2 regions of the Mammaliicoccus sp. Dog046 genome follow, and region 2 is predicted to be linked to the other one. Evidence: riboswitches for the same ligand, from Rfam matches in the RefSeq annotation. Region 2 holds a riboswitch; the other holds the start of a gene.
The links. A riboswitch is a leader RNA that binds a small molecule or an ion and turns the genes downstream of it on or off. The one in region 2 is predicted to bind FMN.
Positions count from the first base shown of each region.

Region 1: it holds a riboswitch for FMN, as region 2 does, so the genes downstream of both, P3U32_RS06575 (ECF transporter S component) here and ribD (bifunctional diaminohydroxyphosphoribosylaminopyrimidine deaminase/5-amino-6-(5-phosphoribosylamino)uracil reductase RibD) in region 2, are expected to answer to the same signal.

Region 1 covers NZ_CP120131.1:1,291,170-1,297,476, forward strand. Annotated here, with positions in the region: gene ccsB (c-type cytochrome biogenesis protein CcsB) at 1-623, shown strand, start outside; gene P3U32_RS06565 (response regulator transcription factor) at 651-1,358, shown strand; gene P3U32_RS06570 (ATP-binding protein) at 1,358-3,100, shown strand; FMN riboswitch at 3,175-3,304, shown strand; gene P3U32_RS06575 (ECF transporter S component) at 3,383-3,934, shown strand; gene P3U32_RS06580 (ferredoxin) at 4,059-4,307, opposite strand; gene P3U32_RS06585 (helix-turn-helix domain-containing protein) at 4,412-5,359, shown strand; gene P3U32_RS06590 (RecQ family ATP-dependent DNA helicase) at 5,349-6,307, shown strand, end outside.
Region 2 covers NZ_CP120131.1:985,873-992,179, forward strand. Annotated here, with positions in the region: gene P3U32_RS05045 (ABC transporter permease) at 1-381, opposite strand, end outside; gene P3U32_RS05050 (betaine/proline/choline family ABC transporter ATP-binding protein) at 395-1,543, opposite strand; gene P3U32_RS05055 (FAD/NAD(P)-binding protein) at 1,726-3,276, shown strand; FMN riboswitch at 3,359-3,490, shown strand; gene ribD (bifunctional diaminohydroxyphosphoribosylaminopyrimidine deaminase/5-amino-6-(5-phosphoribosylamino)uracil reductase RibD) at 3,638-4,684, shown strand; gene P3U32_RS05065 (riboflavin synthase) at 4,689-5,321, shown strand; gene ribB (3,4-dihydroxy-2-butanone-4-phosphate synthase) at 5,332-6,307, shown strand, end outside.

The sequences.
Region 1 (6,307 bases), 310 kb from region 2:
TCGGTTACGATGATACATATTTCTTCGTAGATAAGAATGACAATAACTCGGTACAGCATTATCATTTACCTGCATTTGTAACACAACAAGATAGTCTACTCGTAAAAAATGTATCAGGTAGTGATTATGAACCTATCCAACGTACAGATATTCTAAGTTGGAGTAAAGTGCAATTGCCGGCAGTTATAAATGCTCAAAAATTCAATACTGTTATTTGGTCTATAGTCGTAGGTTCTATATTATATGCTATAATAAGGTTGATTTTGAGAGGTAGAACATTATTTAGCCTTATAAAACCGTTAACAAAAAAAGTAAACCTATCCTTAATGGATGAAATAGGTTATCGATCTGTAATTATCGGATTCCCTTTATTTGCTCTTGGTGGTATTTTATTCGCTAGTATATGGGCACAAATGGCTTGGAGTAGATATTGGGGCTGGGACCCTAAAGAAGTATGGGCGCTTATAACTTTCCTATATTACGCGATATTTTTACATTTACGATTAGGCAAAGGTTGGGAAGGTCGAAAATCGGCATGGTTAGCTGTCGGTGGCCTTGCAATCATTCTATTTAATGTTATAGCTGTTAATCTAATTGTATCTGGTTTACATTCATATGCTTAAAAATGGCTTGGAAGGAGTTACACAAGTATGACAGATCGTATTTTAGTTGTAGATGATGAAGATAGAATTCGAAAATTAGTAAAAATGTATCTCGAAAGAGAAGGTTACGAAACAGATGAAGCTGAAAATGGTGTTGTTGCACTGGATAAAGCTTTAAATGAAAATTATGACTGTATACTATTAGATTTAATGTTACCTGAAATGGATGGTCTGGAAGTATGCAAAAGAATTCGAGAATCTAAATCGACACCAATTATTATGCTTACAGCAAAAGGTGAAGAAAATAATAGAGTCGAAGGATTCGAAACAGGAGCAGACGATTATATCGTTAAGCCATTCTCCCCAAGAGAAGTTGTGTTACGCGTTAAGGCACTATTAAGACGTGCTACAAATCACACGATGGTTAGTCAATCGAATACTGCCAAAGATTTAATTGTCTTTGAAAACTTAGTTATTGATAACGATGCACATCGCGTGTTAGCTGATCAAAAAGAAGTGAATTTAACACCTAAAGAATATGAATTATTATTGTATTTAGCAAAATCGCCTGACAAAGTCTTCGATCGAGAACAATTATTGAAAGAAGTATGGCATTATGAATTTTATGGGGATTTAAGAACTGTAGATACACATGTTAAGAGATTACGTGAGAAATTAAATCGTGTATCTGAAGAAGCAGCGCAAATGATTCATACTGTATGGGGCGTTGGATATAAATTTGAGGTTCCTGAATAATGAATCGGTTAAATAGTGTTGTTGTAAAACTGTGGTTATCTATTATTTTAATAGTAACGACAGTTTTACTTTTATTAAGTGGCTTTCTTATTACATTTTTACAATCTTATAATACATCTTCAACCGGTGAAAATTTATATAATGACGCTACGAAAATTGAAAGGCTACTTCTTAATTCTCACGAAAAAGACTCTGCTATCGATTACGCAAAAGTATTAGTTGAAGATCCAGCTGGACTCATCATTGTTAAAGATAGAAATGATTTAACGAAAAGTTCAGATGATCCTTTAAAAGAAGTGATGAATCATGAAATAAAAACAAACCACGCATTTGATAAAGTGTTTACAAGTGATAAACATGTTATAAAAGAAATTAATTTAAGTTATAACGGTGAAAAACATCGCTATTTATTACTAGGTTATCCATCACAAGCTTTTCATGGTGATAATGCAGGTATATTTTTATTTCAAGATATCAATTCAATCAATGAAGCGCAACATGTAGTTACACTGAGTATACTCATAGCAGCTATTATATTATTAATAGTTAGTACAGTATTTGCTTTCTTCTTATCAAGTAAAATTACAAAACCACTCATTCAATTGAAGCATGCTGCGTTCAAAGTAGCGAAAGGGCATTACACTGAAAAAGTACCTGTTAATTCAAGAGATGAAATTGGAGAACTCGGACTAGCATTTAACAAGATGAGTAAAGATATTAGAAAAAATATCGATGATGTTAAATCGAAAAACAACATTCAAGAAAAGTTAATTGATTCAATGATAGATGGTGTACTAGGTATCAATAATAAAAATGAGATTATCATCTCAAATACTAAGGCCGATGTATTTTTAAATGAAGTGAAAGAATTCGATCATATTGATTTATCAATTCAAAGAAACGATACATTTAGAACGAAAAACACTCAATTTCATGAGTATGAGTTAGGTCATAAATACTATGTTGTTATTTCAACTTATATCGAAAGTATTCAAAATGACGGTTCTTCAGGAATCGTGGTCATCATTAGAGATATGACAGAAGAACATCATATGGATCAAATGAAAAAAGACTTTATCGCGAGTGTGTCACATGAATTGCGTACGCCAATTTCTATGTTACAAGGTTATACTGAAGCAATTGTCGATGGTGTTGTGACTGATAAAAAAGACGTCGATGACTTCTTGTATATTATTTTAGATGAATCAAAACGTTTAAGTCGTTTAATTAATGAATTATTAGAAGTAGCGAAAATGGATGCAGAAGGTATTAAAGTTAATTTAGAATCATTTAATATTACGAGTCTCATTAACAAAATTGATACGAAATTCTTACCACAAGCAAGAGAAAATGGATTGAATTTGAATGTGAAGCATGTCGGTGAAGCAGAAAATTGGTTTGGTGATAGTGATAGAATTGAACAAATATTAACGAATTTAATTGATAATGCCATCCGTTATACACATAAAGATGATGCGATTAATGTGGTATTTAATGATACTGCAGACGATCATTTCAAAATCACTGTTACTGATACTGGTGTAGGTATAGCGAAAGAACATTTGGAACAAATTTTCGATCGTTTCTATAAAGTAGATGCTTCTCGCACGCGAGGGAAACACGGTACAGGGTTAGGATTATTTATAGTTAGAAAAATAACAGATGCTCATAATGGTACGATTCATGTAGAAAGTACTGAAGGTAAAGGTACTCAATTTATAATAAAATTACCTAAATTTTAAATTCATGAGTTTATTTAATGTAAAAAATTGCATGGTATGCTAATATACTATACGTAAAATAAAAATTTAATAACATTCATCTTCGGGGTTTGGTGAAATTCCATACCGGCGGTTATAGCCCGCGACCCAATTTGTGAAAACAAAATGGCTGACTTAGTGAAAATCTAAGGCCGACAGTTAAAGTCTGGATGGGAGAAGATGGAGGAAAAAATCTAACTGCTGTTAGGTTTATTTTGCGATTTTTTCCTCCTATTCTTGCGAGATGAATAGGAGGAGTCTATCATGTCAAACCAAAACAGTACGAAACGCTTACTCACTGTAAGTATGTTAATTGCAATTAGCTTTATACTAATGTTTTTGAAGTTCCCACTTCCATTTATTCCACCATATTTAACAATGGATTTTAGTGATGTACCTGTCCTTGTAGCAACATTTGCATTTGGACCAGTATCAGGAATATTAGTGGCTTTATTTAAAAATATTTTAAACTTTTTAATCGTTTCACACGAACCCGTTGGAAATACAGCTAACTTTTTAGCTTCAGTTTGTTTGTTGTTACCAACATATTATTTCTATAAAATCAAAAAAACGAAATCGTTTATGGGATATGGATTAATCATCGGGACATTATTAATGACTTTATTTATGAGTATCATGAACTATTTTGTGTTATTACCTTTATATGGTCAAATAATGAATTTAGCTGATGTAGCAAATAATTTAAAAATGATTGTATCTGCTGGTATTATACCTTTCAATTTAATAAAAGGTATTATCATATCGGTGATATTTATCCTTATTATCGATAAATTGAGAACGGTCATCCATAAATAAAATAACCGCCAATGACTTTAAAACTGTTTAATGTCATTGGCGGTTTTATATTTTCATATAACAAAAACACCAAATCGTCAGTTTGTATACTACGGTTTGGTGTTATAATTTAAAGTAATCTATGTTATTCGAATTTAAGTGCATCTCCATCGAACGATTCATCTGCAATCTTAATTGAGTCAGTAGGGCAACCTTCAAAAGCATCTTCCATATCCTCAAGTAATTCTTCAGGGACAGCTTCGATTCCTTTATTATCATCTAATATCACATAGGCGATACCCTCATCATCATAATCATATATATCAGGGGCAGCTGCACCACATGCACCACATGCGATACACGTATCCATATCTACAATTGTGTATTTAGCCAAAATTTTCGCCTCCTTTAAAAAACGTGCTACACTTATCATACATACCTATTTTAGTGATAACCATTCTTTTTTTCAACACTTTTATATCAAATGAGGTGAGAACTGTGCAAGAAATAGTTTTAAAAGCTCTTTCAATGAAACACGAACAAAAAACGGATAAAAGTATTTACAACATTTTGGTTGGCAAGAAGACGCATCAAACATACTTCGATGCTACTATAGAACATTTAAAATTATATTATGGATGTTTACCTAATTTAAAATATGATGATTTCGAAAATATTGTTGAACAATCTAGTAACAATCAAGTTCAGCCTATAATCGGGAATTACTTTTATAGTCAGGCTGTTGAAACAGTGGGTACTTTATTACTATTAATTCAAATGGTGAGTCAAAAAAAGCATGAACAAACGACTTATCAACCTTTATTTAACAATAAATCAATTCAACATGAAGCAAAGAAAATTTACATAGCAATTAAAGATCATCGTGAAGATGATTTTATAAATGAAGTATATCAACTCTTTAAAGACAGCAATGATGAATTTAATCATGTGTACTTGCATTACTTACTTGCTGGTTATCGTGAAACACCTTATACACTTGAACAAATTGCTTTATTGGAAGATATATCATTACATTCGTTGGGGTGTCACTTGTTAGAAGAATATCAGTTTGTGCAAGTGAGTATAAGTGATGAAATGAAATATCCAGTACTTTCTCAAATAAAACATTTACCTTTACTTCATCAACAAACGGTAACTACATATCAATTACTTCAGAAAACACAAGATATTGCTCAATTAGCAGATATAAAAAGAGTAAAGACACATACGATACATGATCATATTGTTGAAATGTATATTAAAGGTTACTTAACAAATAAAAATCTGTTTATCAGTAATGAAAAATACAATCAATTTATAAAAGTGTTTGAACAAATGCCCAATCAATCATTAAAATATTATTATGAAAACACGAACGACATAGATTATTTTGAACTTAAATTGATGTATGCCATATATGCAATGGAGGGTTTAAATGTTACATGAAGAACTAAAAAAATATTTTGGTTATGAAACTTTTAGGCAAGGACAAGAAGAAACTGTTACAAGTATATTAGACGGAAATGATGTGTTAAGCGTACTTTCAACTGGTGCCGGAAAAAGTTTGTGCTATCAATTACCAGCATATATCACTGGTGGAAGAGTACTGATTATCTCACCTTTAATTTCATTAATGGATGATCAAGTTGTACAAATGAAATTAAATGGCGAGAAAAATGTAGTCGCAATTCACTCAGCACTAGAAAGAGATGAAAAACAAGAAATATTTAATCAGTTAGATAAATATCAATTTATATTTTGTAGTCCAGAATTTATATATGAAGAACATAATTTCAAACATTTTAAGCGTTTGGCATTTCAATATATTGTTCTAGATGAAGCACATTGTTTAAGTGAATGGGGGTTTGATTTTAGACCACATTATGCGCTTGTGTCTAAAGTGACAACATTCTTCAATAGCTCACAAGTTATAGCATTATCTGCGACGTTAACTTCTAAAATGATGGAAGACATTAAAGAAATAACTAAAAGAGAATTTATTACACATGTTGAAACTTTAAACCGTCAAAATATTGCTTATCATCATTTTAATTTTGAAAATGAAGAAGATAAAGATAGTTATTTATTGAACATGATAAAAGAATCTGGTCCTACCATCATTTATGTATCCTCTAAGAAAAAATGTCACGAATTAGCTGAACGTATTTATAATCAAGGTTATCTTACTGGGATATATCATGGGGATTTAGATTATCAAGAAAGAACGACAGTTCAAACACAATTCATAAGTAATGATATCAAAATAATCGTCGCAACGAGTGCCTTTGGTATGGGAATAAATAAGCCCGATGTACGAACTGTTATTCATTATCATTTACCAACGTCACCTTCTAAATATGTACAAGAAGTAGGCAGAGCTGGTAGAGATGGTTT
Region 2 (6,307 bases):
TTCGACCATAAACATTTCTTGGAATTTAGTCATTCCCATACTTAAACCTGCTGCTTTAACATTTTTATCAACATTGTTAATCCCGATGTATGTATTGTTGAGTATTGGTAACAATATATATATGAATAAAGCTAATATAGCAGGTAATTTACCGACACCGATGAATGGAATCATAAGTGCTAATACTGCTAACGATGGCACTGTTTGTAAAACACTTGCTGTAGACAATACGATTTTGGCAATTTTTTTCGTGCGTGTGAGTAATATGCCTAATGGAATAGCTACGATAATAGCTAATAGTAAAGCTAGCAGTGAAATATAAAAGTGTTCCATTGTTTTTTGTAAAAGTTCATTACCATTGACTCGTAAAAATTCAATCACTCAAATTCACTCCTTATTTAATTTCGCTATTTTCTGCTTCTTCTTCTGTCATGCCCCAAATAGAGTCATATACGATGTCTACTAAACTTGCTCTTGTAATAACACCTTTGATGTAATATTGTTCATTGACAACAGGGATTAAACGGACATTTCTTTTTAAAATTGTTCGTACAGAGTCCTGTAGCATTGTTCCTGTCTTAACTGTGTAGATGTCTCGATGCATAATGTCTATAATATCGACGCCTTTTCTGTAACCTTCATTTAAATCTTCAATATCGATATAACCAATTAATTTGTTTTTCTGATTCGTAACGAAAAGCGTATCTACACGTTTATTTCTCATCACGGTTACGGCTTCGTCGATCGTTTTTTCAGAAGTAATCGTAATCGGTGAAATCATCGCGTCATCCACGACTTTAAGGTTAGGACGATCTTGAATTAAGCGGTTTTGACCGATGAATTCGCGCACAAAGTCATTAGCTGGATGTTTCAGTATATTATTAGGTGTATCAAATTGAACGATTTTACCTTCTGACATAATACAAATACGATCGGCTAATTTAATTGCTTCATCCATGTCATGAGTTACAAATATAATCGTTTTACCTAATTTTTTCTGTAATGTTTTGACAAGATCTTGTAACGTATCTCTCGTAATAGGGTCTAATGCACCAAATGGTTCATCCATTAAAATAATATCTTGGTCCGCAGCAAGTGCACGGACAACACCTATACGTTGTTGTTGGCCTCCTGATAGTTGTGAAGGGTATAAATCTAAATATGATTCTGGTAAATCGACCAGTTTAATTAATTCTTTAGCTTTTTCTTCTTTCTTTTCTTTCGTCCATTTAAGTAACTTTGGAACGAGAACGATATTATCTCTAATAGTCATATGTGGCATTAAACCAATTTGTTGAATAACATAACCGATATTTCTTCTTAAGTTTACAGCATTCATTTTACTTAAATTTTTACCATTTAAATTAATTGTGCCACTTGTTGGTTCAATCATGCGGTTAATCATTCTTAAGGCAGTTGTTTTACCGCTACCACTTGTTCCGATAAAAGCGATAAATTCTCCCGATTCAATTTCCATATCAATACTGTCTACTGCTTTCTTTCCACCCCGGTAGACTTTAGTTAAACCATTAATAGATAACATAACACTTCTCCTTTATTTAAAATTCAAAATATTAACATACATAATTATAACATAATTGTTGCATAATTATAAAAATGCTCGGTAAAGCTACACTTCATGTTTACCTTGATTTAAAATAAGGAATATAACTTCAAATAAATACATTTTATTCATTTTTAATAAAATTGATGGAGGCGTTGAACTTGAAAGTTGCAATTATAGGTATGGGAACCGCTGGTGTAAGTACGCTTAACCAATTGAGTAAGCATAAACAATTTAAAAATATAACTGTCGATATATATGATAATCGCGAAGATATGGGAATGGGGAAACCTTTTCAAAATGACAGTGAGAAATTGCTCATTAATTTACCAGCTAATCAAATGACTTTAAATCCAAATGACGAGAAGGATTTTAAAAAGTGGTATAAACAAAATGATACTTTTGATTATGGGAAATCTAAGTATTTACCGAGATTCGTTTTCGGGCATTACATGAAATCAATCTTGAATGAATTAGTAAATAAAAACGATAATATTTTTATGCATAATCATAAAGTTGAAAGTTGTTATGTTATTGAGAAAGAAAATAAATGGGGGAATAAACCATTTGAAATTTGTTATAAAGAAGGCGAATCGGCTCATAAGAAACAATATGATTATGTCTTTATCACTATAGGCGTATTACCGTATAAAGATCCGTTTGAACTGTCAGGATTACAAGGATATATATCATCTCCATATCCAACAACCCAATCATTACGTGATGTAAATGAAAAAGATGATATTGTCATTGTTGGTACAGGATTAAGTGCGATTGATGTTATTAGATACGTCATGGACAATCATCAAAAATTCCCAATAGTGGTCACTTCAAGAAATGCGCAATTCCCAACAGTTAGAGGAACGAGACATCATATTGAAATGAAATATATTAATGCTGAACAAGTAGAGGTATTAAAAAAGAAAAATGACGGATTTTTAACTTTAGAAGATGTTGATGATTTATTTGAGAAAGAATGTGAACACCAAAATATTAACTTTAAAAAATTGCTTTATCGATTTAAAAGAGACAACGTTTATAATATGAAATATGATATGAGGCATGAAGATGAGGTAGGGCAATTCCAAGCATTTATGACTGAATTTAAACATCAAATAGTACCAATTTGGAATGCTTTAACATTAGAAGATAAATCACAATTTATTTCTAAGTATGGACATCACATTAAACGTAATACCAATCCAATGCCACAATCTACAGCAAAACAACTCATTGAATGGATTGAGAATGGTGATTTGATTGTTAAAGAAGGTCTAGAAAATGTGAGGAAATATTACGGTAAATTCAGGTTGAAATTTGAAAACGAGGACATTGAAGACCGTTATCATTATGTCATTAATGCTTCTGGTCCTAAAACACAGTTAAATGAATTAGAAAACGGTGAACACTTTATTAAAGATCTTGAAAATAAACAAATCGTTGCACCACATCCATTTGGTGGTATTCTCGTTAAACCGTATTCAAATGAAGTGATTAGTCCTAAATATGGCACATTAAATAATATTAAAGTGATCGGGCAACTAACAAGTGGCGTTCATTTTGATATGAATGGTGTATCGTTATTAGTTGAGCAAACAGTTCATGCTTCAACAGCATTTTATGAAAATTTTACTGTTCAAAAAGAAAACAAAAAGCATAAAAAATCAAAGAAAAATAAAAAGACTAAAAAAAATAAATCGAAAAAGAAATAATTTTTTAAGAACATTCATTTGAATTTTCTAGTAATTTGGTATAGAATGACTACATCAGTAATTGCTGATATAAAATTTAATAATATTCTTTCGGGGCAGGGTGAAATTCCCAACCGGCGGTATATAAGCCCGCGACCCATAAATGAATTTTATTTATGGCTGATTCAGTTAGATTCTGAAGCCGACAGTATAGTCTGGATGGGAGAAAGAATAAACGACAGCGTAATTTTACGCTTATTTCGTTATACATTAATGTAAATGTCTTTATTTATGATAAAGGCTTATTTCTTGATACATTTCTCTCCCAAGACACCGAAAACTATTTCGGTGTCTTTTTTTATAATTTATAGGAGGGACGATAATGAATCAATATTTAGATTTTGCGATTGATCTTGCTGAACGATTACAAGGTCAAACGAGTACAAATCCATCTGTAGGTGCAGTAATCGTTAAAAACAATAGAATTATTGGTTTTGGTGCTCATTTAAAGAAAGGTGAGGCGCATGCTGAAATCCAAGCATTGAAAATGGCTGGAGAAGAAGCAGTAGATGCAACGATTTATGTTTCATTGGAACCTTGTTCTCATTACGGATTGACGCCGCCTTGTTCGAAAGCAATTATCGATAATGGCATTGTTGATGTTGTCTATGCAGTGAAAGATAAATCTTTAGCTAATAGTGGACATCAAATGTTAGAGGATGCAGGTGTGAAAGTGACGCACGCACCTTCGGATAGAGCAGAAGAACTTTACAAAGATTTCTTTAATCAGCAGGAAACTCAATTACCGTTTGTTACTTTAAAGGTTTCAACAAGTTTAGACGGGAAAGTGGCCACAGATGATAAAGAAAGTAAATGGATTACAAATAAAGCAGTTAAGACAGACGTATTACAATTAAGAAGTGAACATGATGCGATTATAACTGGTGGAATGACGGTACGAGAAGATAATCCTTTATTGACAACACGTAATGCAGATTTAAAGGAACCAAAGCGAATGATACTCACACGACAATCTGAATTTAGTGAGGAACTTGAAATCTTCAAAGATAGTACAAATCCAGTTACAGTCATAACGGATCACGATCAATTTAAAGTAAATACGAATCAAAATATAGAAGTTAAGGTCTGTGACTTATCTGAATTAAAAACAGTCTTGCAACAATTATATAAAGATGGTTATGCAAAAGTGATGGTTGAGGCAGGTCCAAACCTGATATCTCAATTTATAGAACAATCATTAGTAGACCAGTTAGTTATTTATCAAGCCCCGAAAATGATTGGCGGTCAAGGAAAGTATCAATATTATAAAACTGATCAAATAAATCCTTTATCCAACAGCAAATTATTTAACATTATATCAACAGAAATTATTGATGGAGATCTTAAAATAATTTTGGGAAAGAAGTGAAACAATGTTCACTGGACTTATCGAAACAGTTGGTGTAATTAAAAACGTAAATACTAAAAGTGGTGTAAAATCAATTTCAATTTATGCCCCTGAAATTACAGACGACTTATCATTAGGTGATTCTGTAGCGGTTAATGGCGTTTGTCTTACTGTTACAGAACAAAACGCATCTGTATTTACTGTTGAAGTGATTACAGGAACGATTTCAGTCACATATTTAGAACGTTTAACAATCAATGACAAAGTAAATCTTGAAAGAGCGATGCTCGCAAACGGCAGGTTTGGTGGTCATTTTGTGAGTGGACATGTAGATGGTAAAGGTACTATAAAGCGAATTACAAAACGAAATGATGAATGGATTATTGAAATATCAATCAATGACGATTTAATTCAACAAATGATTGATAAAGGATCCATTACAGTTGATGGCATTAGTTTAACTATTTTCAAATTAAATCAACATTCCTTTGAAATTCATTTAATTCCTGAAACACGTGAAAGAACGATCTTCGTCAATAAAAAACAAGGTGACGAAGTTCATATCGAAACGGATTTACTTTTTAAATATGTACAAAAGATCACACAGCAAAGTAATACAAATATATCTAAAGAACGTTTAGTTAATTTAGGATTTTAGGAGGCATAATATGTTTGATCAAGTCGAAGAAGCAATAGCAGATTTGAAATTAGGCAAACCAATCATCGTTGTAGATGATGAAGATAGAGAAAATGAAGGTGATCTTATTGCAGTGTCAGAGTATTTAACTGCTGATACGATTAATTTTATGGCTACTTATGCAAGAGGTTTAATATGTGCACCGGTTAGTAATGAAATCGCAGAACAATTGAACTTGAATTTAATGTCTCAAACGAATGATAAATTTAAGACTGCATTTACAGTAAGTGTCGATCACATATCTTCAACAACTGGCATTAGCGCATTTGAAAGAACAGATACAATAAAAGGTCTTGTAAATGAAACATCACCAGATGCATTTGTACGACCTGGTCATATTTTCCCATTGATTGCTAAAGATAATGGAGTACTTGAAAGAGTTGGGCATACAGAAGCTTGCGTCGATTTAGCAAGATTGTCAGGTGCTAAACCTGCTGGAGCAATATGTGAAATTATGAATGATGATGGAACAATGGCACATCGTGAAGATTTATACGAATTCAAACTGAAACACCAATTAAAAATGATTACAATAGATGATTTAGTTCAATATAGAAAAATACACGATCAAATCGTTCATTTTGAATCAAAAATAGAATTGCCAACTGCCTTTGGTACATTTGATATGTATGGTTTCACTTCAGAACTAGATGATAAAGAGTATTTAGCAATCGTATCTGGTGAAATTCATGACGGTATGAATGTGCGTATTCATTCTGAATGTGTAACAGGTGATATTTTCCATAGTGCAAGATGTGATTGTGGAGAACAGTTAGAATATGCTATGAAATATATTCAAGAACATGGTGGAATGATTTTATATCTACCACAAGAAGGTCGCGGCATTGGACTGATTAATAAATTAAAAGCTTATGAATTAATAGAGCAAGGTTATGATACAGTTACAGCCAATGAAGCTTTAGGGTTTGCGGCTGATTTAAGAGATT